2 regions of the Clostridium taeniosporum genome follow, and region 2 is predicted to be linked to the other one. Evidence: predicted binding sites of a transcription regulator. Region 2 holds the regulator's gene; the other holds the start of a gene.
The links. The regulator CtsR, encoded in region 2, represses protease genes until heat stress. The targets are predictions, from matches to a motif close to AAGGTCAANNAAGGTCAAAT.
Positions count from the first base shown of each region.

Region 1: a site for CtsR is predicted at 4,634-4,653, ahead of clpB (ATP-dependent chaperone ClpB). Genes of this name have one in related genera too.

Region 1 is NZ_CP017253.2:732,132-749,519, forward strand. Features, by position in the region: gene BGI42_RS03555 (ribonuclease H family protein) at 1-483, shown strand, start outside; gene BGI42_RS15940 (YtxH domain-containing protein) at 653-829, shown strand; gene BGI42_RS03560 (helix-turn-helix domain-containing protein) at 1,097-2,395, shown strand; gene BGI42_RS03565 (helix-turn-helix transcriptional regulator) at 2,444-3,706, shown strand; gene BGI42_RS03570 (DNRLRE domain-containing protein) at 4,029-4,559, shown strand; gene clpB (ATP-dependent chaperone ClpB) at 4,716-7,322, shown strand; gene BGI42_RS03580 (alpha/beta-type small acid-soluble spore protein) at 7,671-7,853, opposite strand; gene BGI42_RS03585 (P1 family peptidase) at 8,031-8,999, opposite strand; gene BGI42_RS03590 (ECF transporter S component) at 9,117-9,710, opposite strand; gene BGI42_RS03595 (tRNA 2-thiocytidine biosynthesis TtcA family protein) at 10,276-11,142, shown strand; gene BGI42_RS03600 (DUF4250 domain-containing protein) at 11,416-11,610, shown strand; gene BGI42_RS03605 (putative bifunctional diguanylate cyclase/phosphodiesterase) at 11,961-13,721, shown strand; T-box leader at 13,760-13,996, shown strand; gene BGI42_RS03610 (tryptophan transporter) at 14,172-14,690, shown strand; gene BGI42_RS03615 (polysaccharide deacetylase family protein) at 14,740-15,456, opposite strand; gene BGI42_RS03620 (diguanylate cyclase) at 15,767-17,388, shown strand, end outside.
Region 2 is NZ_CP017253.2:196,102-213,489, forward strand. Features, by position in the region: gene BGI42_RS00895 (DUF362 domain-containing protein) at 86-256, shown strand; gene BGI42_RS00900 (MBL fold metallo-hydrolase) at 477-1,115, opposite strand; gene BGI42_RS00905 (CtsR family transcriptional regulator) at 1,299-1,754, shown strand; gene BGI42_RS00910 (UvrB/UvrC motif-containing protein) at 1,769-2,344, shown strand; gene BGI42_RS00915 (protein arginine kinase) at 2,328-3,341, shown strand; gene BGI42_RS00920 (ATP-dependent Clp protease ATP-binding subunit) at 3,375-5,813, shown strand; gene BGI42_RS00925 (NAD(P)/FAD-dependent oxidoreductase) at 6,304-7,239, shown strand; gene BGI42_RS00930 (glutaredoxin domain-containing protein) at 7,243-7,470, shown strand; gene BGI42_RS00935 (glutaredoxin family protein) at 7,567-7,794, opposite strand; gene BGI42_RS16145 (hypothetical protein) at 7,861-8,028, opposite strand; gene radA (DNA repair protein RadA) at 8,291-9,658, shown strand; gene disA (DNA integrity scanning diadenylate cyclase DisA) at 9,676-10,740, shown strand; gene BGI42_RS00950 (DUF1573 domain-containing protein) at 10,815-11,213, opposite strand; gene BGI42_RS00955 (PIN/TRAM domain-containing protein) at 11,459-12,553, shown strand; gene ispD (2-C-methyl-D-erythritol 4-phosphate cytidylyltransferase) at 12,572-13,246, shown strand; T-box leader at 13,316-13,496, shown strand; gene BGI42_RS00965 (proline--tRNA ligase) at 13,569-15,281, shown strand; gene cysS (cysteine--tRNA ligase) at 15,300-16,712, shown strand; gene BGI42_RS00975 (Mini-ribonuclease 3) at 16,760-17,185, shown strand; gene rlmB (23S rRNA (guanosine(2251)-2'-O)-methyltransferase RlmB) at 17,192-17,388, shown strand, end outside.

The sequences.
Region 1 (17,388 bases), 540 kb from region 2:
GATTATGCTGGAATATGTTATCATGCAACTGGTGCATGGGAAAGAAAAGAGAACTCATCTAAAGAGTATTATGAAAAAATGCAATCTCTAATGAATAAAGGTATAGAAGTTATATTTGTAAAGGTAGATAGTCATACAGGAGATTTTTTTAATGAACTTGTTGATGAAAAATGTAAAGAAGTATTAAATATAGAATCTGATAAAGTTGTTGCAAAATGGCTTAAAAATAATATATTAAAGGTTTTAAACGAAGAAATAAAATTAAAAATACAATCATTAGTATTTGATAACTATGAAAATATAGTAGTTGTTGATAAAGATATTAAAGTAAGTAATACTAATGTTTTAGGGAATAAATATGAGGATATATTTAACAAATATAGGGAGGATTCCAATAAAGGAAAAAAATTAATATCTAAGTTGTTAAGTAAGCAAAAAGAGGAAATGATTTTATATTTGTTAGAAAATAAGTGTAATATGTAAATAAACCAAAAATTTCTTAGAGTAAATTTTAAAAAAATACAGAAATTATATATATAGAAATTAATCTAAAAAATAGTATTATTTAAATATTTTATAGATATGTTTCTGTTTTAAACAAAGATATTTAAAGATATTTAAAAAACAAAAAAATATATAAGAGGTGTTTTATATGAGAAATTTTACAAAAGGAATTGTTGCAGGAGCATTAGTTAGTACAGCTGTAGGAATTATGGTTATGCCTAATTTAGACAGAAGGACTCAAAGAAGAATGAGAAGAGCAGGATCGAGAATAAAAAATATGGCAGAAGATACATATGAAAATATGATGAACTGCTGTAACAAATAAGAAAATATATATTAAAAAAGACAAGAAAAAATAAATATTTTTTCTTGTCTTTTTATATTTTTATAATTAAATTTTAAAACATATATTTATATTACTAAAATTTATATAAAAAATATATTAAATATAATGCAATTGAAGCGATATTGTATAAACATGTAAAATATATATAAATAATAGAAGAAGAATAATAATTTGGTGTAGTTTATTGTGATTTTATGGTATAATTATTAATATAATAATTCTTAGTATAGAAAAGAGTTGAAAAATGTGGAAATCATGTCATTAGGTGAGAAGATAAAGACAAGAAGAAAAGAATTAAATATGACATTAAAAGATTTAGCTAAGAATAGGATAACTCCTGGTCAAATAAGCCTAATTGAATCAGGACGATCAAATCCATCAATGGATTTACTTGAATATTTAGCTACTACATTAAATATAAGCATAGAACATCTTATGGAGTCGGAGGAAAGTCAAGCTGAAAAAATAAGTATATATTATGAACAAGTTGCAGAATCAAACATATTATTAAAAAATTATGACATTGCACAAAAATACATAGAAAATGCTTTATATTATTCAGAAAAATATAATTTAGAGTATAGAAAGGCACGTTTATTATTTATAAATGCTCAAATATATGCTTATAAAGAAGATTTTCAAATGGCACAAAAGTTTTTCTTATCTTCAAATGTTATATTTATTAAAAACAATAATTATGAAGAAATAATAAAAACGTTTTTAAATTTAGCTAAAATAACAATAAATTTAAAAGCGTATCTTTCTGCCAGCAGTTATTTAAGACAAGCAGAGAAAGTATATTTAGACAACAATATAGAAGATGATTTTGTATTAGGAGAAATATATTATAATATGGCAAGAACCTGTTTTAATATAGAAAACTTAGACAAGGCATTAGAATATTCTAATTTAGCTAAGAAAAAATTAGAAAGAACTTACAGTGATAAAAATTATGCAAAAACATTACTTTCCTTAGCAGAAGAATTCAACGAACAAGGGAATTTATTAAAAGCAACTAAGTATTCTAAAAAGGCCTTGGAAGTTTATAGAAAAATAGAACATAATAAAAATGTTGTAGAAATAGAACATAATCTAGGAAAGTTATTTTATGAATTAGATAATTTAGAGGAATCGTTTAAACATTATGAAATATCTAAAAAGATGATTAAACAAAATGAATTTGAAAATGAAGTTGATATTTTAATGGATATATGTAAATCACATATAAAACTTAAGAATATAGAAGAGTGTAAAAAAATAGTTTGTCAAATAGAAGGTCTTATAGATAAAAATGATTTTAATAGATTAATAGAATGTAGATTAATACAATGCATAATATTTAACATATCAGAAGAATATGAAGAAGCCGAAAGAATGGTTATAGAAGCATATGATAAAGCAAAAGAGAGTGGAGATCTATTAAAATCAGGAGAAATAGCTATGAAAATAGGTAAACATTTTATGGATAAAAAAGATAAAGATAAAGCAAGTAAATATTTGGATGAAGGAATTAAATTTTTTGAAAAGTTAGGTTTAATAAAATAGAATTATTTAAATATTACATGAACGAATAAATATAAATGGGTGATGTAAGTGGAAATATTATCTACAGGAGAAAAAATAAAAAGAGCTAGGATTTTTAAAGGTATAACCTTAAAAGACTTGTGCGGAAACAAAATTTCAATTTCTAAAATGAGTTGTATAGAAAATGGAAAAGTTAAAGCCGATAAAGAATTATTAGAGTATATATCAGATAAGATAGGAATTGATTTAAATTATTTAATAGAAGATGTTTATGATCAAATATTAAATAATCTAGAATTAATAAAAACAACAACATATTCTGACACTGAAATTGAAAATAGACTAAAATATAATTTAGAATATTCTTTAAAACATGAATATAATGATTTAGCTTTTGAATTAATACATATATTATTTACTTATTATGTTGAAAAAGGCAAGGTTGAAAATATTCAATTAATAGTTTCTCAATATTATGATTTATATCAAAAAAATAATAATGTGGCAAATACATTAGTATATTTTAAAGATATGGCTAGATATTTATATGAAAATAAGGAGTATTTAGAGGCAATAGCTTATTATAATAAGTTAAGAGAATTTTTAAATCAAGAAAATAAAGAAATAAATAGAGAAGAATACTGTTTGATTTTATATAATGAGGCTATATGCTATCAAAAGTTAGACAAGTATGAAGAAGCATATGAGCTCTTATCAAGAGTAATTAATGAAATTGACAAATTAAATGATACTAATAAAGGAAAGACATATCATGCATATGCAACCTTATGTATTAAGTTAAAGAAAGATTATGCAGAAGATTTTAAACTTAAAGCATTTAAATATCAAAAACATAATTTAATAAACTTAGCCTTATCTAGAGGTGATTATGGTAAATATTATTTTCAAGTAAATAATAGGGAAAAAGCCATAGAAGAGATAGAAGAGGGAATAAAAATATTTCCACAACATAATAAAGAAAAATATGTTGAATTTTTAAATTCTTGTACCAAAATTTTAGTAAAAAATTCTGAATTTGAAATTGCTTCAAAAATCGCTGACGAATCTTTAAATATTGCAATTTCTACTGATAATATTTCATTATTAAAGAAATCATATTATTTAAAAGGAACAATTCTTCAAAAATTAGGAGATTATGTACAAGCTGAAAAATACATGAATATAGCATTAGATGCTGTATTTAAATCAGGAACTAAAGAAGAGCGTAAAGAAAGATATATTGATATGGGAAATATGTATTATAAATTAGGTTCTGTATCAGATTCATTAAAATATTTCAATTTGGCTTTTTTTGTTGATAAAAAAATATAGAATTTTAATAACTATAAGTTTATATTAAAAATAATATAAATTGTAGTCTTAAAATATATTGTAATAAGCTTATATTGACTTAAATAAGTGCGTTACAATATATTTTTTTATATTTTACTAAATTATAATGAAGCAAAGTATAAAGATAACTTATAAATAAATTATATATAACTTAGAGAATCAAAAAATACCTACATATCTTTTGATTTTTAATATTAATGCAGTATTTACTTTTAGTATATATTAATTTCAATAATGTGAATTAAATTTTAAATTTTCTCATAGATATAGATTAAGAGAGATAATTTAAAGGAGCGGTTGTATGAAATTAATTTCTGTGTACCCTTCATCTATATCAGTTATTAGTAGAAGATTTAATGAAGAAAATTTTTATGAAAATAAGTATTTACCAGTAGGAAATGTAACTGGAAATGATAGTAATGTTTTTAGAACATTAATGATGTTTGACATAAAGGACAAAGTATTGGGTACCTATAATATAAAATCTGCATCATTAAATTTTTGTGTAGAAAAAAATATATATAATTCAAAGAAAATTAGTGGTAATAAGATTTTTTTAAATGAAAATAAAAAAGAATATAATCCCTTATCTGTAAATTGGAATAATGCCCCTAATTTCGAATACACAGGAAAATTTCTTATAATTGAAAGCAATAAAGATCAGGAGTTTGTAAGTGTAGACGTTTTCGATATTGTGAAGAAATGGATTGATTATTATGAAAATAATTATGGATTAACATTAACGGGTATAGAAGATATAGAAAATTGCATAAGTATATTTTCTTATTCTAGAAATAGAAATAAGCCATATTTATCATTGGAAGTTGAGTGATAAAATACAATGTAATTTTAAAAGAAGACTTATTAAATTTTAATTTAATGAGACTTCTTTTATTTTAAAATAAACTTTGACTTTCCTTGACCTTTGTATTATTATATATTTAAAGAAGAAAATATATAGTGAAAATAAGTATGGGAGGTAATAGGAATGAATGTAGAAAAAATGACATTAAGAGTACAACAAGCTTTAAATGATGCTAATGTTATTGCAGTTAAATATAATCATCAACAAATAGATGTAATTCATGTTTTTTCTGCTTTAGTTAATCAAGATGATGGATTAGTACCTAATATTTTTACTAAAATGGGAATTCAAGTGAAATCTTTAAAAGATAATTTAGATAGAATAATGGATTCAATGCCTAAAGTTTTAGGTGAAGGAGCATCAAGTGCAGGAGTATATATCACAAGAAAAGTAGATGAGGTCTTAATAAAAGCTGAAGAAATATCTAAAAAATTTGAAGATTCATATATAAGTGTTGAACACTTAATGTTAGCTATAATGGATATTGATAAAAATGGTGAGGTTGCTAAATTATTAGATAAATATAATATTAGTAAAGATAAGTTCTTGAAAGTTTTATCAGAAGTTAGAGGTAGCCAAAGAGTAGATACTCAAGATCCAGAAGGAACTTATGATGCGTTAGCAAAGTATGGAACTAATTTAGTAGAGTTAGCTAAAAAACACAAATTAGATCCTGTTATTGGAAGAGATGAAGAAATAAGAAGAACTATAAGAATACTTTCAAGAAGAACTAAAAATAATCCAGTTCTTATAGGTGAACCAGGTGTTGGTAAAACTGCTATAGTTGAAGGGTTAGCAGAAAGAATAGTTAGAGGGGATGTACCAGAAGGATTAAAAGAGAAAATTATATTTTCTTTAGATATGGGTTCATTAATAGCTGGTGCAAAGTATAGAGGCGAATTTGAAGAGAGGTTAAAAGCCGTTCTTAAAGAAGTTCAAAATAGTGAAGGTAGAATAATATTATTTATAGATGAAATTCATACTATTGTTGGTGCTGGTAAAACTGATGGTGCTATGGATGCTGGAAATTTAATTAAGCCATTACTTGCAAGAGGAGAGCTTCATTGTATAGGAGCAACAACATTTGATGAATATAGGCAATATATAGAAAAAGATAAGGCTTTGGAAAGAAGATTCCAACCTGTAATAGTAGGAGAACCCACTGTTGAAGACACAATTTCTATATTAAGAGGATTAAAAGAGAGATTTGAGATTCATCATGGTATAAGAATACATGATTCTGCCATAATATCAGCAGCAAAATTATCAGATAGATATATTCAAGATAGATATTTGCCGGATAAAGCTATAGATTTAATTGATGAAGCAGGTGCAATGATAAGATCTGAAATTGATTCTCTGCCAACAGAACTTGATGTTATAAGAAGAAAGATATTTAAACTTGAAATTGAAAGAGAAGCATTATCAAAAGAAAATGATGAAGGTTCTAAAAAGAGATTAGTTGATTTAGAAAAAGAATTAGCTGGGCTGAAAGAAAAAAATGATGAAATGACAGCTAAATATGAAAAAGAAAAATCACATATAGTTGTTTTAAAGAATATTAAAGAAGAATTAGATGAAGCTAGAGGAGAGTTAGAAGCTGCTCAAAGAAATTATGATTATAATATGGTAGCTGAAATTCAATATAGTAAAATTCCAGCATTAGAAGAAAAACTTAAAGAAGTGGAATCCGAAGTTAAAGAAAATTATGAAGGAGCTCTTTTAAAGGAAGAAGTAACTGAAGAAGAAGTATCACAAATTTTATCTAAATGGACTGGAATCCCTGTAAGTAATATTCTTGAAGGCGAAAGAGATAAACTTTTAAGATTAGAAGATGAAATGAGAAAGAGAGTAATAGGTCAAGATGAAGCAATTGAGTCTGTAACTAATGCTATTCTGAGAGCTAGAGCAGGTCTCAAAGATGTTAATAGACCAATAGGTTCATTTATTTTTTTAGGACCAACAGGTGTTGGTAAAACAGAACTTGCTAAAACTTTAGCTAGAAATTTATTTGATTCTGAGGAAAACATTATTCGTATTGATATGTCAGAATATATGGAGAAACATTCAGTTTCAAGATTAGTTGGAGCTCCTCCAGGATATGTAGGATATGATGAAGGAGGTCAATTAACAGAAGCTGTTAGAAGGAATCCATACAGTGTAATACTTTTTGATGAAATAGAAAAAGCTCATGATGATGTATTTAATATTTTTCTTCAAATTTTAGATGATGGTAGATTAACTGATAATAAGGGAAAAACTGTGGATTTTAAAAATACAATAATTATAATGACATCAAATATTGGAAGTAACTATTTATTAGAAAATAAGAGTGAGGATCATGTTGACCAAAGTATAAAAGAAGATGTGATGAATCAATTGAAATTAAGGTTTAAACCTGAGTTTTTAAATAGAGTTGATGATATTATAATGTTTAAACCATTATCAGAAAAAGGAATAAAGCAAATAATTAATATATTCTTAAAAGAAGTAAATACTAGATTAAAAGAAAAGAATATAGTATTAGAAGTAACAGATGCAGCAAAATTAATTATGGCTAGAGAAGGATATGATCCAATATATGGAGCGAGACCACTTAAGAGATATATTCAAAATACCTTAGAGAATAATCTTGCAAGAATGATAATTAAAGGTGATTTAATTTATGGATCTAAGGTAATTGTTGATGGTGAAAATGAAGAAATAATATTAAAACCAATAAATGATTAATGTTATTAAGTGAACTATTTTTATAATAGTTCACTTAAATTTTTTAGTATACACGAAGTTATAGAATTCTAAAATATATATTTTTACAAAGTCACTTAACAATTTTTTTATTATGGTATATTTCTAATGTTAGAAATAAGTTTTATATATAGGCTTTAAAAATAAGAAAAGGAGATAGAATACTTTTATATCTCCTAAATTATTTTTATGTATCTTACTTTAAAAAGAATTTGGTTTGACCTGAAAAATTTCAGTTTTCCATAATCCTATATTTAAAGTAAGAAAACATAAATTAATTTATTAATACTAAAGTATATCTATCTCCTCTTTTGGTACATAGTCAGAATACTATTTTATGCCAGATTCGTATTGTTGTACCATTCTTTTTACCATTTCTCCGCCAACACTTCCGCATTGTTTAGAAGAAAGGTTACCATTGTAATCAGTAAATGGAACACCCATTTCGTTTGCTACTTCATTTTTGAATTTTGCTAACCCGTTTTTTGCTTCTGGTACTAATGAATTTGCCATAATATATTCCTCCTTAGATCTATATAATTAATATAGATATTTTTATTTGCTAAGCATTTCTGCTTTGCAGTATTATTTTGTGCTATATTATGAAATATACTCTATGTAATGAAAGGAATATAAGTTAAAATTAAATATAAAATACAAAAAAGTACAAACAATAAAAAAGAAGTAAATTTATCTAATTATATTTTTAAAGCTAGGAACTCCAAACATAGATTCAGCAGATTTAACACCTCTTAAAATAGCTTTTTCCATTACTTTTGCAGCAATCATACCTACTGTAGTTACATCAGCACTTATTTTATTTGTTGCCATTGTAAATATAGTATCACCATCAAACATAGTATGAGAAGGATATATAGTTCTAGCATAGCCATTATGAGCCATAGAAGCTACTTTATTTGCTTCTGCTTTTGTAAAATTTGCATTGGTAACAATTAGTCCAATAGTAGTATTTCCTTTAAATGGATTAATAGGCTTTTCTAGTGTGGATAATAATAGATTTTCAGTATTTAAAAATTTATTTTTATTTCTATCATAAGCTCCAGAAATGATATTTAAATTTTTAGGATTTATTACGTCGCCTAAACAATTTACCGCAACTATTGCACCTACTTCTAAATCACCAACCTTAATAGCATATGTACCTAATCCACCTTTCATAGCATAATCTGGACCTAAAAATTTGCCTACAGTTGCGCCAAATCCAGCACCTATATTACCATTTATATCATAAGAATATTCTTCAGCATTTAAACATGCACGAATTCCCATACTCTTGTCAGGTCTAACGTTAGGGTTACCAAATGATAAATCAAATAAAACGGCTTGACATACTATGGGAACTTTAGCAACTGTTACATCAAAACCAATATTTTTATTTTCTAAGTATTCCATTACACCACTAGAAGCATCTAAACCAAAAGCACTTCCACCAGATAAAACAACAGCATGAATTTTATCTACCATTTCCATGGGGTTTAATAAATCTGTTTCTCTTGTTCCTGGTGCTCCACCACGTACATCAACACCACCAGTTGCTCCATTTTCACAAATTACAACAGAACACCCAGTTCCACCTTGTTTATCTTGTGCATGACCTAATTTTATACCATTTATATTACAAAATTTAATTTCTTTCATAAAAAATATACCTCCTGTAGGTTGTAAAATCTTTAAATAATTTTTACAATAAATAAAAAAGACAATGATGGTAAAGATATACTATTCTACAACATTGTCTTTTATTTTATATTAAATTTAATTTCTATTTATTTTTAAAATTGTCATGATTACTGGAACTGAAATTAAAGCACTTACAATAGCTTCTATTGAACCATTTAAAGTAACAACACTACCAATTCCTATAGTTGCAGCTTGTCTACTAATACCTAATGTATGGGCATATCTTTCTAAATAAATGATATAAGTTAATCCCATTACACCAATAGTATTTGTTAGTGTTCCAAGTACAGCAGCAATTCCTATACTAATACTTTTATTTTTAAGTTTACTTTTTAAAAATGCATAAACATAATATGATACTACACCAATTAAAACTCTAGGTAATATTGCAATTATAGGATTCCAAAATATAAATGATGTTGGCATTGGAGCAGTAAATGCTTGATACATTGAAAATAATCCAAATACTCCACCGACTAAAGCACCAACTATAGGACCTTCGATAATTGCACCTATAATAACAGGTATATGCATTATAGTAGCTTTAACAGGTGGTATTGGTATGAATCCTAGACCTGTTAATCCTAAAAAAATAGAAACAGCAGATAACATACCTACCATAGCCATCTTTCTAGTTGAAAATTTTGTTTTTACATTAATTCTTTCCATGAAATGCCTCCGTTCTTATTCCCATCTTAATATAAGGATATAATTCAGAAAAATTTGATTAATATTTTTTCTGTTCAGTTTCTTTTTTATAGAATACCGACAATGTAATTTTATCATGTTTTTAAGAATATTCAATAAAAAATTGTTAAAAATTTATCTAAGTTTAAACTTTTACATAAATTTTTAATATGAATTATGAAAATAAATATTAAAAATACCATATTTTTATGATTATAATGCTAAAATATTATAATTATAGAAAAATATATAGTTATTTTTATTATTATTGGAATAATTTATTATGTTAAAAATTTATTAAGTATAGTTAGATAAAGATAAGAGAGTTTAGACATATGAAAATAAATAATAAGTTAAAGATGTAACAGATATTTTGTGAAATACAATGACTTGGATTTTGTTATTAGTAGGTTCCAAGAAAGAATTAGTTTACAAAATAAATTAGCATACTGACTAGTTATTTATTTCAATGTATCTTATAGAAAGAATTATTTTTAAAATTATATAAATGATGTTATAATTACTATGAAAAAATGAGGTGTATATTATGAATAGTATAGCAGGTAAAGGTTGTCCGACTATTATACCGGATGAGGAAAAAAAGCCATTAAAAGATATTGAAAGAAGTATAGTAAAAAAATATAGAAAACATATTTGGTCAAAATTTGTTAAGGCAGTTAAGAATTACGAACTTATTCAAGAAGGAGATAAAGTAGCTGTTGCTATATCAGGTGGAAAAGATAGTCTTCTTATGGCTAAATTATTTCAAGAACTTCAAAAACATGGTCAAATAAAATTTGAATTAGAGTTTATAGCCATGGATCCAGGATATCATCCACATATTAAACAGTTATTAATAGAAAATTGTGAACATTTAAATATTCCAATTACTATATATGAATCAGGAATTTTTGATGTAGTTGATAAAATGGCAAAAGATTATCCTTGTTATTTATGTGCAAGAATGAGAAGAGGATCTCTTTATAATAAAGCACAAGATCTTGGATGTAATAAGTTAGCTTTAGGTCATCACTATAATGATGTGATAGAAACTACATTATTGAATATATTATACGCAGGTAATTTTAAAACAATGTTACCTAAACTTAAATCAGCAAATTTTGAAAATTTAGAATTAATAAGACCTATGTACTATATTGAAGAAGATTACATAAAGAGATTTATAAAAAATGCTGGAATAGCTCCTTTAAATTGTGCATGCATGGTAGCAGCTAAAAAAACAGGAAATAAGCGATATGAAATAAAAGATTTAATTGCTCAGTTAAAGCAGAATTTTGATGGTGTAGATAAATCTATATTTAAATCTGCTGAAAATGTTAGTATGGATTCAATCTTAGGATGGCAAAAAGGAAATAAGAAATTTTCATTTTTAGATGTATATGATGAAGAGTAGATAAAGGTTGTCTTAAATGTGACAACCTTTTTTTATGTGTAGATCAGTTATACAAAAAATAAAAAATTTCTTAGATTAATTTTTAAATTTGAAAGACTGATAAAAGCTAGGTTTAATAAAATATTAGTTCATTTATACACTTTCAATTAAAATGTGTGATGTAGCGACTTTGTTGTTATAAAAATACAAATTTTAATTGAAAGTATAGATATAAAATAATAGAATTAGAAGTATATTATAAATAAATACAAAATATTTAAAAGGATGATGAATATGAATAGAGAAGATATAATAAATATGGATCCAAATTTATTAATTAGTATTGTAAATATGAAATTAAGAGATAACTATGATTCATTAGAATCTCTTTGCTATGATTTAGATTTAAGAGAAGAGGATATAATACATAGATGTAAAAGCATTGGATATGAATATAGTAAATTACATAATCAATTTAAAGCATTTTAGGCATATAAAAATAAATACTAAGTCAAAGATGAGATGGATATTTTGTGAAATAAAATGACTTGGGCGTTGCTAATAGTTTTACTATTAGTAGATTCTAATGAAGAAGTAGTTCACAAAATAAATTAACATATTGACTAGTTATTTAATTTAATGTGACTTAATTGCAAATTGGTATAATAGAATAAAAGGAATAGGAGGAGAGAATAATGAACTTAAAGAAATATGGAAAAATCATGGGCGTTCTTGCAGCAACTACAGCGTTAGTAGTATCTCTAGTAAATGATAAAAAGGACAATAAGGATGTTAATGACAAGTAATTAAAATAATTATTTGATGAGGTAATGTTAATTATGAATATAGAAAAACTAGAGTTTAATTACAAGGATTTATTTAATCACTTAGATATTAATGGAATAACTATGTTCTGGAATCCCCAAAAGGATGAATTGACATTTGAATATAAAATAGTTGATTTTTTAGAAGAATATGAAATAGAGAATAAAGAAATTAATCAATTTTTAAACTATGTATATATCGAAGATTTAGAAAAATTAAGAAATGTATTTCAAGAAGATTTAGAAAAAGCGTATACTTCTAAAAAACACATAGTAATTAATTATAGAATCAAAAAAAATAACAATATTTTGTATTTTATTTTTGTAGGTAAAATAATTAAGAACTATGAAGGATATATTTTAATAGGTATACATTATTGTTTTGAAAATATAGAATTAAATCATTGGAATTCAGAAATAGATTTTGTATATAGGGAATTATCAGAAGAGTACTTTATAAATGAAAAAATAGCTTCGTTAATTGAATGTGATAGAACAACAGAGCTTCCTAATTGTTATTATTTCAAACGAACAGTAATGGATTTTTTAAAAGAATGTAAAGAAGACCAAATACAATGTGCTATGTTAATGCTTAATTTAGATAATTTTAAATATGTAAATGAATCTTTTGGACATGAATTTGGAGATAGAGCATTAAAGGTGGCTGCTAATAAGATATTATCTTTAGTTTCGGAATACGATCTAGTATGTAGATATAGTGGTGATACTTTTTTGATATTTATTCCGGATATAATAGATTTAAATAAAGTAAGTATTTTATGTAGAAAGATAGTTAAATCCTTTGATGAATCAATAATAATGGATAAAAAAGAAGTTTATGTTAGTATAAGTATAGGAGCTGCTTTGTATCCATATAATGGAATAGATTTTGAGACACTTTTAAAAAATTCAGATGCAGCTATGTATGTAGCAAAAAGAAATGGTAAGAATGAATATAATTTTTTTAATGATAATATATCAATTGAATTAAATAGAGTATATTCATTACAAAAAGGGTTAAGATATGCTTTGGATAATAAGGAAATATTTATAGTATTTCAGCCTAAAGTTACATTAGGTGACTTTTTAGTACGTAGTTTTGAAGCTTTGGTAAGATGGCATAGTAATGATATTGGGATAGTTAGTCCTGATGAGTTTATTCCAATAGCTGAAAATACAAAAATGATTATTCCAATTGGAAGTTTTGTATTAGAAGAAGTGTTCAAGAAAGTTCGTATATTAATAAATGAGGGATATTCAAATTTTAAAATAGCGATAAATTTATCAGAAATGCAACTTAGAGAAGACAGTGTTGTATCAGATTTAAAAAGATGTATAAATAAATATAGAGTTAATCCTAATTATATTCAAGTAGAAATAACTGAAAGCATGTTAATGAAATCATTTGATAAAAATATAAAAATACTTAATGAGATTAAGAATTTAGGAATAAGTATAGCATTAGATGATTTTGGGACAGGTTATTCATCATTGAATTATTTAACAAAACTTCCCATTGATGCATTAAAAATTGACAGGACATTTGTTATTGATTTAGAAGATAATTTAAAAAATAAATGTATAATAGAAAATATTATAAATTTATCACATCAATTGGGTATAGAAGTAATAGCAGAAGGTGTAGAATCTAAACAACAAGTAGAATATTTAAAGAATATTTCTTGTGATGTAGTTCAGGGGTATTATTATAGTAAACCTGAAAAATTTGAAAAAATTAAAAGTATGATATGTAAAAAAATTTCTAAAGATAATTGACAAATTTTCAAAAAAGAGATATTATATATACAAATAATATAAATTCGTTGAAAAGGGATAGTAATCAAGTGCTAGGTTTAAGAGAGCTGAAGATGGTGTGATTTCAGTACTGATGCTAATGATGAATGGGCCTTTGAGAAGCAATATGAAATCTTTTAGAGAGTAGTTGAGCCGTAAGTCGCACGTTATAGCGAATGAGATATGTTAGTATCAAAAACGAGAGGCATATTTATTATGCAATTTAGGTGGCAACGCGGATAATATCCGTCCTATATATTTTATATAGGACGGTTTTTTTATTTATAAAAATAAATTGTTGCTTATTAAAAATTATATATAGATACTAACTACTTAGAATTTAAAGTATATGGGGTGTGGTAGTTATGTTGTGAAATAGAGTGTATTTTGGAAAATTAGTATTAATTATTAAAATTAAATGGGGGAATTAAAATGAACACAAAAAGAATGATTACAAATGCAATTTTAATAGCAATAGGAGTAATTTTACATCAACTTACACCAGCACTTGGACTACCAATGCAACCAGACTTTGCATTAGCTATATTATTTATAATAATTGTTTATAACAAAGATTATAAAACAACGGTTATTTGTGGGCTTATAGTAGGAATCTTTACAGCATTAACTACTAAAACTCCAGGAGGACAACTACCTAATATGGCAGATAAATTTATTACTTGTAATATAATGTATTTAATATTAATGCCTTTAAGAAGTAGAATTTCTAAAAATATACAAATGATAATGTTATTATCTTTTGGAACTTTATTAAGTGGAGTAACATTTTTAACTGTATTAATGTTAACATCAGGCTTACCAAGTGGAGCATCGTTTAAAGTACTTTTTATGGCAGTAGTATTACCTACAACTGTTTTGAATTCAATTGCTGGATATATGGTATATAAAATAGTTCAAAGGACAGTATCAACAACAAAAGCATACGTTTAATTAGGAAAATAAAGCATCTATATTATTATAAAATAATATAGATGCTTTATTATTTAGTAATATGATATTGTTCAGGAGTTTCATCTGTAATAGTTTTAAATTCATAATCTTTATCTTTATAATATTTAATTATTTGTGGTAAAGCTTTAACAGAATTTTTACTAATATAGCTACAATGCATTAATAAAATAACTTTATCTTTATCACTTCTAGAATTTTTTATAAATGTACTAGGGTTTGCTAAATGATTAGCACCATCTCCACTATCTACATTCCAATCATATATTCTTAAGTTATTTTCATGAAGTAGATCAACCATAGGTTTACATAAATGATAGCTAGTATTATTACATCCAAATGGAAATCTTAAAATATTAGGTTTTATTCCAATAACAGAATTTATTAATTCTTGAGTTTCTAACATTTCTTTTAAAAAATGTTCATTAGAAGAATATAAGTTGTTTTTTTTATGAGACATGCTATGTAAACCAATAGAATGCCCTTCATTATAAAGTCTTTTTACTAAATCTTCTTGCCCCTTAATTTGTTCTCCTATTAAAAAAAATGTTGCATGTACTTTTTCATTTTTTAAAATATCTAGAATATCTTCTGTAATTTTTTTAGCTGGACCATCATCAAATGTTAAATAAACCACTTTATTATTATTTATTTCATCTTCTGCAAAAATAGTTTTGTTATTAAGATTAATTAGTAGTATAAATGATAATAATATAATAATTAATCTATTAAGTTTATTAAGTTTCATAAAATCACCTTCAGTATATATTTTGATAATATTATTCCCTTAAATATTAAAAATATTTATATCTGGTAAATGTATGTTTTGGTTGAATTGCGTTCCGGTAAGTGTTAAAATTACAGGTATATGGAATATATGTATAAAAATGGAGAAGAGATATTTAATTATACTTATCAGATAAGACTATTTATAGAAGAGAAGAGTTCTCATTTATAAATAGTCTTTTAAGATAAAAATAAGAATTATCTATTATATAAATGTATTAAACAAAAATATTTATATAGTTTTATATAAAACAGTAAAGAGGTGAACTTACTTGAAAATTTTAAATAATAAATATTCTATTGATAGTTCTATAGATAATAATGAAAATTTTTATATATATAAAGTTACTAATATTTTCAATAATAAAACATATAGCTTATATATTTTTCAAGACAATGTTGAATATGAAAATTGTAGAGAATATTTATTAAGTAAGTTTAAGACATTAAGAAATTTGAATTTTAAAAATTTAGTTAATATATTGGATATAGAAATAATAAGGAATATAGATGGAGTAAATTTAGATAAATTAAATTATGGATATGTAACAGAGTATATAGAAAGTTTAATAGATACCCAAAATTATTTTAATGAATCCTCATTTAATAAAAAGTTAGATATTTTTATGCAGTTATGTGCAGCAGTTAATACTTTAAATATTAAGGGATATATATTTAATGAATTAAATATTAAAGATATTAATATAATTTTAGATAACAAGGGTAAACCATTATTAAAAATAAAAAATCTTCTACAATATGAGATAAGTAAACTTAGAGCGAATAATTTATTAGATGTGCAATCATTACCGTATCCTTATAATATTGAAAAATTAGATTGTGAAATTAGTCAAAAGGATAATATAAAAGATATATTATCTCTATTTAAGTATATGTTTAATGAAAAAGAATTAAACATATACTTTAAAGAAAATAACTGCATAGATAATATACTATCATTTAATAGAGTACATAAGATAACAGATTTTATTAAATGGATAAATAAGAGACTAAGAACAAATTATAATATATTTGTTTTTGAAGCGTTAGATAAAGTAACAACTGATTTAGATATTATTGGGATGGAAGAGGAAATAAAAAAAGTAGAATTAAGATTAAAATATATATATGAAAATAAATTAAAATATAAGATAATATGCTTTAAGGGAGAACAAGGTAATGGAAAAACTAAAACTTTAATTGAAATTAAGAATAAAATACTAAGAAAATATGTAGGGAATAATGGTGAAAATGGATTTTTAATAATAGATAATCTAGATGAAAATAATTCATTTATGTTTATTATAGAAAAGATATTAAGCAGATTGGATAAATATCTGAAAGACAAATATGAATTATATTTAAAAAAATTCATATTGATGATTTTGGATAAAAATGTGGTTATAAATGAGGAAGTTTTTAAAATTATTAATAGAGTTTGTGCTTTATTACATGAATATACTTTAAATAATGTATTAATTATTTTGATAGATGACATTGAAAAAACAAGTGAAATATTCAAAGTATTTTTTAAATATATGTGCTTTTTGCGAAAAAAATTAGAAAATGTAATGGTTATAATATCAACCAATGAGGAAAATTTTGATTCTAATATGATAAATTATATGAAATCAATTAAAGAATTAATAAATTATGAGGAAGTTTCAATAAATTATTTTAATAATTATAATACTAGCAAAATGGTAAAAAACATGTTGAATTACCATAAAAGTATAGATGAACTTTCAATGAAGATATATTCTGAAACTTTAGGAAAGCCAGGTTTTATAAGCAAAACTATAGAGGGGTTATATAAAGAAGGAATTATATATTTATGTAAAGATGATGGTAAATGGAAAAGTAAGATCAATATAAATGATATAGTAATTCCTAA
Region 2 (17,388 bases):
TTACCACAAAGTACTTTTAAAACATTAAAATACATGATAAAATTGTAGATGGTTAATTATCATACAATTTTAGGAGGTGTTTTTAATGGCATACGTAATTAATGATTCATGTGTAAGCTGTGGAGCATGTGCTGGAGAATGTCCAGTTAATGCTATAAGCCAAGGAGACGCATACTACGTTATTGATGCAGATACTTGTATCGATTGTGGTAACTGTGCTAATGTTTGTCCAGTTGGTGCTCCAGTTCAAGAATAGTAAAAAAGATCGTCATTAGACGATCTTTTTTATTCTTTATGAAATTATATTACTAAAGAATATGTGGATAATTTTAAAAATACTGCATTTTAAATATATTATGAGTACATTTAAACAATAAAAAGTAAGCATATGTGGCATCATTATTTTAAATATCAGTTAAGAGCAGACAGTGAAAAGTAGAGAGTTAAAGTGGAATAGCCACTTTTTCTATACAATTTTATGGAGGAGATAATAATAAAACAGAATTTTCCTTATATAATTTTAAATCATCACTAGTTAGTATATTAGAGTTAATTTTTTCGACATTATTCATATTTATTAAAAAGTTTTTAGGGTCATCTAGATAAAGTAACGACTTAAAAGTTTTATAATGAATAGGAATTATGTATTTGGGTGAAATTAATTTACTTATTTTAGCACCTTCTTCACCATTTAAAGTAAAATGTCCTCCTATTGGAACAAGTAAAATATCGATATCTTCTAATCTTTTGGAAATTAATTCTGATGGAATTTCTCCTAAATCTCCCAGATGACAAATTTTCAACTTATCTAATGTAAAAGTATATATTATATTAGTTCCTCTTTTTAATCCATTTAATTTATCATGAAATGAAGAAAAACCTTCAATACTAGCAAAGTCAAAATCAAATCTACCAGGGGTATTAATAATTTTTATATTATTATCATTGTTTTTTAAAAATGAATGATCAAAGTGATTATGACTGATTGTTATAATATCAGAATGAAGAAAATTATTACTGTATCCTATAGAATCATCAAATGGGTCTATTAATATTCTTTTACCATTATTACTTGTTATTAAAAAACAAGAATGTCCATACCAAGTTAATTTCATAATTTAAATTCCTTTTTAAAATATATAAAGTTGTATATTAAATATATTTAACATCTAGTAAAGTTTTATTCATATTTTAATAAATATAGTATTTTAAATTATAATATAAATATAGTATAATAACTAAAAAGTCAAAGTAAGTCAAAAACAAAAATATAAACTTATGTTTAGGTAGGTGAACTTATGGCAAAACTTTCAGATATAATTGAAGAATTTATAAAAGAGATGTTTAATGATAGTGGAGATAATATAGTTTTGATACAGCGTAATGAATTGGCTGATCAATTTAGGTGTGCTCCGTCACAAATAAACTATGTTTTAACAACTAGATTTACTTATAATAAAGGTTATTTAATTGAGAGTAAACGAGGTGGCGGTGGTCATATTATTATCAAACAATTAGATAATGATAGTTCTAATAAAAGAGAGGAGATAATAAATCAAAGTATAGGTAATATAATAACATATCATAATGCTGTAAATATAATTGATAATCTATTCGAGTCAGATGTTATTACAGAAAAAGAATGTGAATTGATGAAAATAGCTGTAAATGATAGAACTTTAATTTCAGCTGAAAACAGAAATAAAATAAGGGCAGATATTCTTAAAGCAATGATTATGGTTATTTTATCTTAAGAGGTGGGGATTATATGTTATGTGAAAAATGTAAAAAGAATGAGGCTAAAATTAATTTAGTGAAAATAGTTAATGGAGAAAAAAATGAAATTTGGTTATGTGAATCTTGTGCTAAAGATATATCAGATATACCATTTATAAATTCTTTAAATGAAATTAGTGGATTACAATTTGAAAATATATTAACAGGATTTTTAAATAATCTTGGTGATAAAAAAGAAAAGCCAAAAGAACTTGTTTGTCCAAAATGTAAAATGAATTATTCTGAATTTGAAAAAACAGGTAAATTAGGTTGTAGTGAGTGCTATAATGTATTTTCTGAATATATAAAGCCTATAGTAAAAAGAATTCATGGAAATGTAAAACATGTAGGAAAAATTCCTAAGTATGATGGTGAATCCTTAATTAAAAGAAAAAAAATAATAAAATTAAAGCAAGAATTACAAAATGCTATTAAACTAGAAGAATATGAAAAGGCAGCTGTATTAAGGGATGAGATTAAAGAATTAGAAGATTTTATATTTATTAACAGCAAAGATAGCAAGGTATTTTTAGTTAAGGAGGAAAAAGGTAATGAAAAACTGGATTAATGAAGAATGTAATAGAGAAGATATAGTTATAAATACTAATATTTCTTTAACTAGAAACCTAAAAGAAAAACCTTTTTCCAATAAACTAGATAAGATAGAAGCTAGAGAAAATGCAGGATTTATTTATCAAGTTATTAGAAGTGAACTTGAAGATGACTGTTGTATATATCAATTATGGAATGAAGATAAAGAAACAATTAATAGCTATTTAGATAAGCAATTGATAAGTAAAGAATTAATAAAAAATAAAGATAAAACTGCATTTATTTTAAATGGTGAAGAAACTTTAAGCATTATGATAAATGAAGATGATCACTTAAAAGTAAAATGTATAACAGCCGGTTTTGATTTAGATACTACATTTGATAGTATAACAAAGCTTGATGATAAAATAGAAAAGCGAGTTCATTATGCATTTGATGAAAATTTAGGTTATTTAACTACTTCTCCTACAAACTTAGGTACAGGAATGAGAGCAGCCGTTAATATTCATTTACCAGCTTTAAATTTTAGCAATGAAATAAATAATTTTTCAAAAGGATTAACTCAAATTGGAATGGATATGAAAGCTATCTATGAAGAAGGTAATAAATCTTATGGAAATATATATAAAATATCTAATCAAGTAACTTTAGGATTAACAGAAGAAGAAATAATAGATAATTTAAAAGGTGCAGTATCAAATGTTATTTGTGAAGAAAAGAAGTTTAGAGAAGTTTTATTAACAAAATGTAAATATGATATAGAAGATAAAATTTTTAGAGCATATGGTATTTTAACTTCTGCTATCTTATTAGGGGAAAAAGAATGTATAGAATTATTATCTAGTGTAAGGTTTGGAGTTGAATTATCATTATTAGATATTCCTCAAAGTAAATTAAATAAATTATTAGTTTATACTAGAGATTCATCACTTCAAAACTATTTAAAAAGAAAGCTTTCAAGTAAAGAACTTAATTATGAAAGAGCTAAATTTGTAAAATCAGTATTAGCTTAGAATTAAATGAGATAAGGGAGGGATTTTTTTAGTATGGATTTCAATAAATTTACAGAAAGAACTCAATCAGTAATATTAGAAGCGCAAATTGAATCACAAGAATTTAAACATGGATATGTAGGAACAGAACATTTATTATTAGGTTTAGTTAAAGAAAATGGTGATCAATCTAAAATATTAAATGAATTTGGTATTGATGCTGAAATAGTTCGTGATATGATTAATAGATATTTAGGTTATGGTGAATTGCAAATGCCTGAAGACGATATTTTATTAACACCTAGAGCTAAAAGACTTATTGATAAAAGTTTTGTTGAAGCTAAAAAATTTAATCATAAAAATGTTAGTCCAGAGCATATATTAATGGCATTACTTAATCAAGACGAAGGAATGGCATATACTATATTAAAAAATTTAAAATTAAATTTTAAAGAAGTAAAAGATAAATTATCTATATTTTTAAATAATGAATTTGTAGATAGCAATGAAGAAGTTAAATCTAAAAAGTCGGAAAAAACTAAAACGCCTATGTTGGATAAATATGGAAGAGATTTAACTGAAATTGCAAGAGAAGGAAAGTTAGATCCTGTGATAGGAAGAGATTCAGAAAATCAAAGAGTATTAGAAATATTATGTAGAAGAATAAAGAACAATCCTTGTCTAATAGGTGAACCAGGAGTAGGAAAAACAGCTGTTGTAGAAGGATTAGCTCAAAGAATTGTAGAAGGTAATATACCTGAAATTTTAAGAAATAAAAGAATAGTAACTTTAGATTTAACTGCATTACTTGCAGGTGCAAAGTACAGAGGTGAGTTTGAAGATAGACTAAAAAAAGTAATGCTAGAAATAGAAAAAGATAAAAGTATTATAATATTTATAGATGAAATTCACACTATAATAGGTGCAGGCGCAGCAGAAGGTGCTATAGATGCTTCTAATATATTAAAACCAGCACTTTCTAGAGGTGAAATTCAATGTATAGGTGCAACTACTATAAATGAATATAGAAAGCATATAGAAAAAGATTCTGCGTTAGAAAGAAGATTTCAACCTGTTAATGTTGGTGAACCATCAAAAGAAGAGACTTTAATAATATTAAAAGGTCTAAAAAATAAGTATGAGGATCATCATAAAGTTAATATTACAGATAAAGCATTAGAAGCAGCTGTTGAATTATCTGATCGATATGTATCAGATAGATTTATGCCAGATAAGGCTATTGATCTAATAGATGAAGCAGCTGCTAAGGTTAGAATTAAAAATTTAATACCTCCTGCTAATTTAAAAGAAATTGAAGAAAAAATAAAAAACGTCATTAAAGAAAAAGAAGAATGCATAAGAGTTCAAGATTTTGAAAAAGCAGCTAATATGCGAGATCTTGAGAATAATCTAAAAAATGAATTAGAATCACTTAGAAAAGATTGGCATGATAAAAATTCTAATAAACAATTAAGTGTAGATGAGGAAGATATAGCAGAGGTTGTGTCCGCTTGGACTAGGATACCAGCTAAAAAACTCACAGAAAAAGAAAGTGAAAAATTATTAAAACTTGAAGAAATATTACAAAAGAGGGTTATAGGTCAAAATGAAGCTGTTAAATCTATAGCTAAAGCTGTAAGAAGGGCTAGAGTTGGAATAAAAGATCCTAATAGACCAATAGGTACATTTATATTTTTAGGACCTACTGGTGTTGGAAAGACAGAACTTTCAAAAGCTTTAGCTGAAACTATGTTTGGAGATGAAAATAGTATTATTAGAATAGATATGTCTGAATATATGGAAAGTAATTCTGTATCTAAATTAATAGGTTCACCTCCAGGATATGTAGGTTATGATGAAGGTGGTCAATTAACAGAAGCAGTTAGAAGAAAACCTTATTCGGTAGTTCTTTTAGATGAAATTGAAAAAGCACATTCAGATGTGTTTAATATATTACTTCAAATAATGGAAGATGGAAGACTTACAGATTCTCATGGAAAGGTAGTTAATTTTAAAAATACAATAGTTATAATGACTTCTAATGTAGGAGCTCATGAAATAAAGAAACAAAAATCAATTGGATTCAATACTAATGTAGATGAAAATTCTGAATATGAAAAGATGAAAGAAAATGTATTAGAAGAATTAAAGCGAAGTTTTAAACCTGAATTTTTAAATAGAATAGATGATACGATAGTATTCCACAAATTAAAAGAAGAGGATCTTTTAGATATAGTTGATTTAATGCTAAAATCTATTACTAAAAGGCTTCAAGATAGAAATATACATTTGAATTTTGAAAAAGATAGCAAGAAGTTCTTGATTAATAAGAGAGTGGATTTAAATTATGGAGCAAGACCTTTAAGAAGAATTATTACAAAAGAAGTAGAAGATAAACTTAGTGAAGAGATACTTTTAGGTAATATAAAGATTGGTGATAGAATTAAAGTAAATCAATCAGAAGATAATTTAGTATTTACAAAATTAGATTAGGAATGCGAAAATAAATACCAAGTCAAATATGCAACGGATATTTTGTGAAACAAAATGACTTGGGTTATATTAATGGTTGTGTGCTATTAGTAGGTTCAGAAGAGAAGCAGTTTACAAGATAAACTAGCCATACTGACTAGCTATTTATTTGAATGTGTATTAATAGTGTAAAACTATTTTAAAATCACTTTAATGTGTTTATATACGTTAAAGTGATTTTTTAGATAAATTTGTTTATATATGTTTATTTGAATAATGATATATAAACAAATGATGAATTAAGATTTAAACTTAGTAATACTAAAATAAGTATAGTTATTTTATTTATTAACTTACAGTTAAATAATATTTATTTAATAATAGTGTTTATTAATTAAGTATTAAGTGATAGAATTATAAATATAATAGTTAATTTAAGAAAATAATTAACTTATACAATTTTAAATAAATTTGTTAGATAAAATTTATTTAAAAGACGAGAGGTGAATTTATGGCTAAACAAGAAAAAGAAATAGATTTAATAGTAGTTGGTGCAGGTCCTGCTGGATTAGCAGCAGCAATTTATGGTGGAAGAGCAAAATTAGATATGATTGTTTTAGAAGAAAAAATTATAGGTGGTCAGGTAAGAAATAGTTATACTATTGAAAACTATCCTGGATTTGAAAAGATATCAGGATCAGAATTAGCAGATATTTTTCAAAAACAAGTTGAATCATTAGGAGTAACTATAGATGAATTTGATTTAATAGAAAATGTAGAACTATATGAAGATAAGAAAATTGTAGAAACTGAAAGTTATATATATAAACCTAAATCTGTAATAATTGCAACAGGAGCTTCACCTAAAAAAATACCAGTGTTAAATGAGTCAAAGTACCAAGGCAAAGGTGTTCATTATTGTGCTGTTTGTGATGGTGCTATATATGAAGGCAAAAAAATTGGTGTAGTAGGTGGAGGAAACTCAGCACTAGAAGAAGCAATTTTTTTAACTAAATTTGCTGAAAAAGTTTTTATTATTAGAAGACATGATTATTTTAATGGAGAAAAATCTTTAATAGATGAGGTACTAAATCATCCTAAAATAGAAGTTTTGTTTAATGAAGATTTAGTAGATTTAAAAGGTGAAAACTTTTTGGATGAAGTAGTTATTAAAAATAAAAATACAGGTAAACTAAGTAATTTAAAGCTTGATGCTGTATTTGGATACATTGGTACAGAACCAAAAACAAATGGATTTGATAAGTATTTAAAAGTGAATGATTATGGATATATAATTACTAATGAAGATATGGAAACTAATATAGATGGAGTATATGCAGTTGGTGATGTACGTGAAAAGAAATATAGACAAATAACTACAGCTGTTTCAGATGGAACAATAGCGTTGTTAAATGCTGAAAAATATATAGTGCAAAAGGAGAGATAATATATGATAAAAATTTATTCAACATCATGGTGTCCAGATTGTATAAAAACAAAGAAGTATTTTGATTTAAAAGGCTTAAAGTATGAAGAAATAAATGTTGCTGATAAGCATGAAGATAGAGAAGAGGTATTTAAAGTATCAGGTCAAAGAAGTGTACCTGTGATAGATATGTCTGGTAATATAATTGTTGGTTTTGATAAGAAAAAAATAGATGAGTATATAAGAATTTAAAAAAATTAATGTTTTTTAGTTAATGAATAAAACAAAAGAAGACTTGGTAAATAATTATAAGTGTTACCAAGTCTTTTTATTATTGATAATGTAGATTTATTTGCTTAGAGCTTCATCTATAGAGGATTTGTCAAATCCGATAATTATAGTATCATTTATATCTAATACGGGTACGCCCATTTGTTTAGATTTTTTAACCATTTCTTCTCTAGCAATCATATCCTCTTGAACATTTAATTCTTGAAAGTTAAAATTTTTTGATTTTAAATAATTTTTAACTTTAACACACCAAGGACAAGAATTTGTAGTATAAACTTTTATCATAATAACACTCCTTAATTAACAATTATTATTACCTAATATTATAATACTTAAGGAACAATATATCAATTATTTTATAATATTATTATTTTCTAAATTGGAGTTTAAAATTAAATTAGAAAATTCATTTTGAGAGTATGTATTAGTAAAATTATGTTTAAAAAAATGTTCTTCATTATCTCTTAATATATTTTTAGAAGGAAGTGTAACATTATTAAAAGAATTACTAGTTATCATATTATCATCTCCTTAAATTATATAAATAGTTTTTGTAATGAACAAAATATTTATACAAATTAGGTTTTTAAAATATTAAAATATTTTAAATTAAAATGAATAATCATATTGTTAATTTTAGATATTATAACTATGTAATATCTAAAATTAAAATAGTTACACATATTTTTATTTAAAAGTTATAATTAATATTAAAATTTATGTTATTATAAAATTATTGATTAATATAGCAATTGAATCTAAATGAAAGAAAGGAATATTTATGGCTAAGATAAAATCTACATATATATGTCAACAATGTGGATATGAAGCCCCTAAATGGTTGGGAAAATGTCCATCTTGTAATAATTGGAATACTTTTAATGAAGAAATAAAAGAAGATAATAAAACAACAACTTCATTAAAGGTTAATAGCATAGTACAAAATAACCAACCCAAAAGTATAAAAGATATAAAATCTGGTGAAAAAGAAAGATATGATACAGGAATAAAAGAACTTAATAGAGTTTTAGGTGGTGGATTAGTTAAGGGATCTTTAACTTTGATTTCAGGAGATCCTGGAATAGGAAAATCAACATTATTACTACAAACAGCCAATAACATAGCTATAAAATGTGGTAAGGTTTTATATGTTTCTGGAGAAGAATCTGAAGAACAGATAAAAATTAGAGGAGATAGATTAGGCGCAAATAGTGAAAATTTATTTATAATATCTGAGACCAATTTAGATGCTATCTCAATATACATAGAACAAATTAATCCTAATTTTGTTATAATAGATTCAATTCAAACTATATTTAAAGAAAGTGTTTCTTCAGCACCTGGTAGTGTATCACAAGTAAAGGAATGCTCAAATACTATTATGAGAATGTGTAAGGGTAAAAACATACCATTCTTTATAGTTGCGCATGTAACTAAACAAGGTGAATTAGCTGGACCAAGAGTTTTAGAGCATATGGTTGATACTGTTTTATATTTTGAAGGAGAGAGAACAGAGGAGTATAGAATTTTAAGAACCATGAAAAATCGTTTTGGAACTACTAGTGAAATAGGTGTATTTGAAATGCAACAGGAAGGTTTAGTAGAAGTATTTGATCCATCAAAGATTTTCTTAGAAGATACTAGTTTTAATCAAGAAGGTTCTGTGGTGGTTGGAGTTATGGAAGGTACTAGACCTATATTAATAGAAATTCAAGCATTAGTAAGTGAAACTAAGGCACCAATGCCTAGGAGAACAGCTGTTGGAATTGATAATCAAAGGTTAAGCCTTATATTGGCGGTTTTAGAGAAAAAGCTAAAAGTATTTTTCTATAATAAGGATGTTTATGTAAATGTAGTTGGTGGATTTAATATAGATGGTACATCAGCAGATTTAGGTTTAGCATTAGCATTAATATCTAGTGCAAAGTCTAGAGAATTTAGATTAGATAAAACATTAATGGTTGGAGAAGTAGGATTAACTGGAGAGATAAGACCAATTTCATCAGCAGAAAGACTAGTTAAAGAAGCTGAAAAACTTGGATTTAGTAATGTAATAATTCCTGAAAGAAATTTAGATAAAGTAAAAAAAGAACATATAAATGTAATAGGTATTAGACATTTAATAGAGGCAGTAAATAAGATATTTTAAAAAGAACAGGTGAGTGTATGAGATTAGAAAAGGGAATGAAAATAAAAGATACATTAAAAATTATGTGCCCAGGCACTCAACTAAGAGAAGGGCTTGAAAATATCCTTAGAGCTAAAACTGGTGGATTAATTGTAATTGGTGATAGTAAAGAAGTAATGGGAACGGTAGATGGCGGCTTTATTCTTAATTCAGATTATAGTCCATCATATGTTTATGAATTAGCTAAAATGGATGGGGCAATAGTAATTAGTGAAGATCTAAAAAAAATTGTTTGTGCAAATGCTCAACTTATACCAGATGCATCTATTATAACTCATGAGACTGGTACTAGGCATAGAACAGCACATAGAATAGCTAAGCAAACTAATAATATAGTAGTTGCTATTTCTCAAAGAAGAAATATAATAACTGTATATAAGGGTGATATAAAGTATGTATTAAGAGATAGTAGTATAATTTTAGCTAGGGCAAATCAAGCTATTCAAACGTTGGAGAAATATGTTTCAGTGTTAGAAAGAGTAATTAATAATTTAAATCTTTTAGAATTTCAAGATTTAACAACTTTGTTTGATGTTGTTACTGCAATTCAAAGAACTGAAATGGTAATGAGAATAGTAGAAGAAATAAATATGTATATTTTAGAACTTGGAAATGAAGGTAGACTTATATCTATGCAACTTAATGAACTTGTTAAGCATATAGAAAGAGATGGAATATTATTAATAAGAGATTATTGCAAAGAAGATGATGAATATAATGAAGTATATGAGCAAATACAAAAATTGAATTCGGCTGAACTTTTGGATTTAGATGCAATTGCAAGAGTTTTAGGTCATGGAGGAGTCTCAATTGTAGATACCCTTATATCTGCTAAAGGGTATAGAATATTAAGTAAAGTTCCTAGAATACCATCAACAGTAATTGAAAATTTAATTAAAGAATTTAAAGAATTAAATAATGTAATAGAAGCTGATATTGATGAATTAGATATTGTTGAAGGAATAGGTGAAGCAAGAGCAAAAGCTATTAAAGATGGATTAAAAAGAATAAGGGAACAAATTCTTTTAAATAAAAAAATATAAAAATAAAAAATCGGTATTACCAATAGATGGTAAGCCGATTTTTTATTCCGTTAAGTAAAAAATGAATTTATATCTTATCTAAGATTAAATTTTCCAAGTGTATTTATTCTATTGTATTCTTTAAGCAAAACATCATATAAGTTTATATTTAAGTTATTGCATAAAGAAGTAAGATAAAAAATATTGTTTCCAATTTCTCTTTCTATAATTTCACGACAGTTTTCACAAATCTCACCATTTAAGTGGGAAGATAAACAGGCAGATAAGTCGTCAATAGATTTATCTTCATTCAATGAATTTTGTTTAGAAGCATTAATATTTACACATCCGCAATTTGTAACAGATTTTGCAATTGCTCTATTAACTCTAGAACTAGATTCACTATATTTAGTAAGGATATCTAAGATGCTCTTATGTCTTACCAAAGAATCACTTACAGAGTTTTGAAAATCATCAAATATTATATCTTTCATACGCCTCAACTCCTTGATATACTTTAAATAATTATAAATATTTTTAGACTATTTTCTTAATAAGGGATTAAGATTTAGAATACATGTATATAATACAGAAGAATTATATTAATTCATAGGGGGAGTATTTAAGTAAAATTAATAAATTATTAATTTTAGATATATGTATATTGTGATATAATACAGTTAATATATGAAAATGGATTATAATGAATATTGTAGTAATTTAGGAAGGGGTGAACTATTTGTTAAAGAGAATTGTAAGAGGCATTTTTTCAGCTATAGGTTTATTGGTTGGTTATATTGTAGGAAAATCTTTGTTAGATGTATCCAGTATTAAAGAATTAAAATATTTTTCAACATTAACAGGATCTATAGTGTTTATAACGGTTATATCTTTATTATTCGGAATTATATTGTATATTGTATCTCCAGTTATATATAAGGCTATTTCTAATTTAGTTGAATATATAGAAAAAAATATTCAAAAGCTTACTTTAATTGAAATCATTTGTGGGGCATTTGGTTCTATTATAGCTCTAATATTAATGAGTTTTATTGCAAAGCCAATAAATGGACTAGATGATTTGTTTGGGCCTATTTTATTTATATTTCTAAATTTAATATCAGCAATAATAGGTGCTGATATTATGATTAAGAAAAAAGATGATATAGTAACGTTAATTTCTAGCATAAAGAAGAATACAGGTAAGGAAAAGAAATCAAAAGGTAATCAGGTAAAGGGTGTAGCAAAAGTTTTAGATACTTCAGTTATAATTGACGGAAGGATATTTGATATTTGTGAAACCGGATTTATAGAAGGGCCGTTAGTAATTCCTAATTTTGTTTTAGATGAATTAAGGCATATTTCAGATTCTTCAGATTCGTTAAAGAGAAATAGAGGAAGAAGAGGGTTAGACATATTAAATAAGATACAAAAAGAGCTTTCAATCGAAACTCAAATTTGGGAAGGTGATTTTCCTAAGATTAATGAGGTAGACAGTAAATTATTAAAGTTAGCTCAAACATTGAATGGAAAAGTAATAACTAATGATTACAACTTAAATAAAGTTGCAGAATTTCAAGGAGTACCTGTATTAAATATAAATGAATTATCAAATGCTATAAAGTCAGTTGTTTTACCAGGTGAAGAAATGTCAGTAGATATGATTAAGGATGGTAAAGAGTCAACTCAAGGAGTAGGTTATTTAGATGATGGTACTATGATAGTAGTAGAGGGCGGTAAAAAATATATTGGTGAAACAATCTCTGTCATAGTAACGTCAGTTTTACAAACAGCAGCAGGAAGAATGATTTTTGCTAAGCCGAAAGATAATTAAGTAAAGGAGCTTTTCTATATGGTTAGTGCGATAGTAGTAGCTGGTGGAAGAGGTAAAAGAATGGGCACTGTTCAAAGTAAGCAATATCTTAATTTGAATGGAAAGCCCATTCTTTATTACACCATTAAAAGTTTTTTAAACTGTAAATTAGTAGATAATATTATATTGGTAGTGCCTTTTCATGAAATTGATTATTGCAAAAATGAGATATTAAATAAAAATTTTATAAAGGTAAATAAAATAATAGCTGGTGGAAGTGAGCGATATGAATCAGTATATAATGGATTAATGGCAGCAGAAGGATCAGATATTGTTTTAATTCATGATGGTGTAAGACCATTTGTTTCAGAAAAATTAATAAATGACTCAATAATGTATGCCAAAAGATACGGTGCAGCAGCACCGGGAGTTATGCCAAAAGATACTATAAAGGTTATTGATAAGAATAGATTTTCTATACAAACACCTAATAGAAGTGAATTAGTGTCAGTACAAACGCCTCAAGCATTTAGATATGATTTAATATATGAATGCCACAAAAAAATAAAAAATGAAGATGTGGAAATTACAGATGATACTATGGTGGCTGAATATTTTGGTAATAATGTATATATATATGAAGGAGAGTATTCGAATATAAAAATTACTACCCCAGAAGATCTTATTATAGGTGAGTATTTAGCTAATAAATAGGTAGTAGATAATATATTGACAGTGAAATTACAAAAAGTTATAATGAATTAAGTTAATTGTAAAATTATATGAAAAACGTTGATGAAGAATAGTAGAAATCACTTTTCAGAGAGAAAATCCATAGGCTGAAAGATTTTCAATAGATTTTGAACCAGCTTCGGAGTAATAGGAAAAAACTATCGGTTTAATACCGTTATCATTATTAGAGAACAAATTTAGGTGGTACCGCGATCATAAGTTCGCCCTAAGCGATAGGGTGGGCTTTTTTATTATTCTTAAAGCCACTTTAATATAAAAATAATATATTGGAGGAAGTTTAATTATGAAAATGTCTAACATGTTAATATCTACACTAAGAGAAGTTCCAGCAGAAGCTGAAATTGATAGTCATAAGCTTATGCTTAGATCAGGAATGATAAGAAAAATGGCTTCAGGAATATATAACTATATGCCATTAGGTTTAAAAGCTTTAAAAAAAGTTGAAGATATAATAAGAGAAGAAATGAATGAAGCAGGAGCACAAGAATTTTTAGCTTCTGCAATGATTCCAGCAGAATTGTGGCAATCATCAGGAAGATGGGATGCTTATGGACCTGAAATGTTTAGAGTAAAAGATAGAAATGAGAGAGATTTTTGTTTAGGACCTACACATGAAGAAGTATTCACTGATATAGCTAAAAATGAAATTAAATCTTATAAACAATTACCAGTAAATTTATATCAAATTCAAACAAAATATAGAGATGAACGTAGACCAAGATTTGGTGTTATGAGATCAAGAGAATTTGTTATGAAAGATGCTTATAGTTTCGATAAAGATCAACAAGGATTGGATGAATCATATAATAAAATGTATGAAGCATATGTTAAAATTTTTAATAGATGTGGATTAGACGCAAAATGTGTTGAGGCAGATTCAGGAGCAATTGGAGGATCAAATTCAGCAGAATTTATGGTTAAATCAGAAGTTGGAGAAGACGATATTGTTTTCTGTACTAAATGTGATTATGCAGCTAATATTGAAAAAGCAACTGCTAGTTTAGATGAATCAGAAAAAGAAGAATTAATGGAAATTGAAAAGGTAGCAACTCCAGATAGCAGAGGAATAGACGAAGTATCAGAATTTCTAAAGATATCTTCTAAAAAAACTGTTAAGACATTATTATATAATGTTGATGGAAAGATAGTTGCTGTATTTGTAAGAGGAGACAGGGAAGTTAATGAAGTTAAGGTTGCTAATGCTTCAAATGCTTCAGGAGATATAGAGATGGCTTCTCATGAAGAGTATATGAATGCAACTGGTTGTGGAATTGGATTTGCAGGACCAATAGGAATAAAAGTTGATTTAATGTTAGTAGATGAAGAAGTTAAAGAGATGTGTAACTTTGTAACTGGAGCAAATGAAACAGGATACCATATTAAAAATGTAAATTATGGTCGTGATTTTGAAGGTGTAGTTGGAGATTATAGAAATGTAGTTGAAGGAGAATCATGCGTTAAATGTGGAGGAAAACTTACAATTTCTAGAGGAACAGAAGTAGGTCATATATTTAAATTAGGAACTAAGTATTCAGAAGCTATGGATGCTAAATTTATAGATGAAAATGGAAAAGAAGCTCCATTTATAATGGGATGTTATGGAATAGGTGTTACAAGAACTATGGCATCTATTATTGAACAACATAATGATGAAAATGGGATAATGTGGCCGTTAGCAGTTGCTCCATATCATGTTTCAGTAATTGCTGTAAATGTTAAAGATGAAGAACAAGTAAAAATTGCAACTAAGATTTATGAAGATTTAAAAGCTATAGGAGTAGATGCATTATTAGATGACAGAAAAGAAAGAGCTGGGGTTAAATTTAAAGATTCTGAAATAATGGGAATTCCTATGAGAATAACAGTAGGAAAGAAAATTTCAGATGGAGAAGTTGAATTTAAACTTAGAACTGGTGATATGGAAGTTATTAAAATAGAAGATGTTTGTCAAATTGTTAAAGGAGAGTTTGATAAAAATAATATTAAATTAAGATAACACAGGAGGTAAAAATTAATGAGGATATTTAATACTTTAACGAGAAAAAAAGAAGAATTTATCCCTATTACTCCAGGTCAGGTTAAAATGTATGTTTGTGGCCCGACAGTTTATAATTTCTTTCATATAGGGAATGGGAGAACTTTTATAGTATTTGATACAATAAGAAGATATTTAGAGTATAGAGGGTATAATGTTAAATTCGTTCAAAATTTTACAGATATAGATGATAAAATGATTAAAAAAGCTAATGAAGAAAATACTACTGTAAAAGAAATAGGCGATAAATATATTAAAGAATATTACGAAGATGCAGACAATCTTAAAATAGAAAGAGCTACAGTTAATCCAAGGGCTACTGAATATATAGATGATATTATTGAATTTGTTACTAAATTAATTGAAAAAGGGTATGCATATGAAGTTAAAGGTGATGTATATTTTAATACTAATAAGTTTAATAATTATGGTAAATTATCAGGTCAAAGTATAGAAGATTTACAAATGGGAGCAAGTAATAGAACTTCGTCTGTAGCTGATGAAAGAAAAAAAGATCCTATGGATTTTGCTATATGGAAAGCTCAAAAACCAGGAGAACCTGCTTGGAAATGTCCTTGGGGAATGGGAAGACCAGGTTGGCATATAGAATGTTCATGTATGGCAAAGAAAATATTAGGAGAAACAATTGATATTCATGCAGGTGGTATGGATTTAGCATTCCCGCATCATGAAAATGAAGTTGCACAAAGCGAGGCATTAACAGGAAAGAAATTTGCAAACTATTGGATGCATTCAGCATATGTAAATGTAAATAATCAAAAAATGTCTAAGTCTTTAAATAACTTCTTTACTGCTAGAGATATATTAAAGGAATATGATTCAGATGTTATAAGATTTTTTATGATGTCAGCTCATTATAGATTACAAATAAACTTTAGCAAGGACTTATTAGATTCTGCAAAAGCATCGGTAGAAAGACTTTATAATGCAGTATCAAATTTAGAAAACTTAATTGATGAAGTTTCAAGAGAAAATATGAATCAGGAAGAAGTTAAATATTTAGAATCTTTAAATAAGTATAGAGAAAAATATATTGAAAAAATGGATGATGATTTCAATACAGCAGATGCTCTTACTGTGCTATTTGAATTAACTAAGGATACTAATACCAATATAACTATAGATTCATCTAAAGAGTTAGTTGAAAAAGCATTAGAATTTATAAGAGAATTAGGAGCACCATTAGGGTTACTTCAAAAAACTACTAAAGGTAGTTTAGAAGAAGAAATAGAATCTTTAATTGAGCAAAGACAAAATGCAAGAAAAAATAGAGATTTTGCTTTAGCAGATAAGATAAGAGACGATTTAAAAGATAGAGGCATTATTTTAGAAGATACTCCACAAGGGGTTAGATGGAAAAAAATAAATTAATTAGATAGGGCTGCAAATTGCAGCCCTTATTTAAAGGAGTATAAATTATGTTAGATGATTTAAAGATAAGGGAATTTAGTGAACAAAGTGTAAGAATGTTAAATCCTCTTCAACTTGCAATAATAGGTGATGGAGTGTATGAAGTATTTATAAGGACATATATTCTATCAGAAAATGAAGGATTAAGTGCTAATAAAATTCATAGAAAAGCAATCAGTTATGTGAAAGCTAAAGCACAATCTTTTATTATGCACAATTTAGAAGAATACTTAACAGAAGAGGAATTTAGAATATACAAAAGAGGAAGAAATGCTAAATCTGCAACAGTTCCTAAAAATGCAGATGTTAGAGATTATAGAATGGCAACAGGATTTGAAGCATTAATAGGATATTTATATTTAATAGGAAATAAAGAAAGACTAGAATTTATGTTACAGAAAAGTATTATAGTTTTAAATAAAAAAGAGGTGTAGCTTTTAATGAAAGAAAACAAAAAAGGATTAAAAAAAAGAGATAATAGAAATAAATTTTATGATAATAGTTTTGAAGAAAGAGAAGATATAATAATTGGAAGAAATGCAGTTACGGAAGCATTAAAAACTGACAGAACAATAGAAACTCTTTATATATCTAATGCTAAATTAGAAGGATCTATAAATTCTATAATATCAAAAGC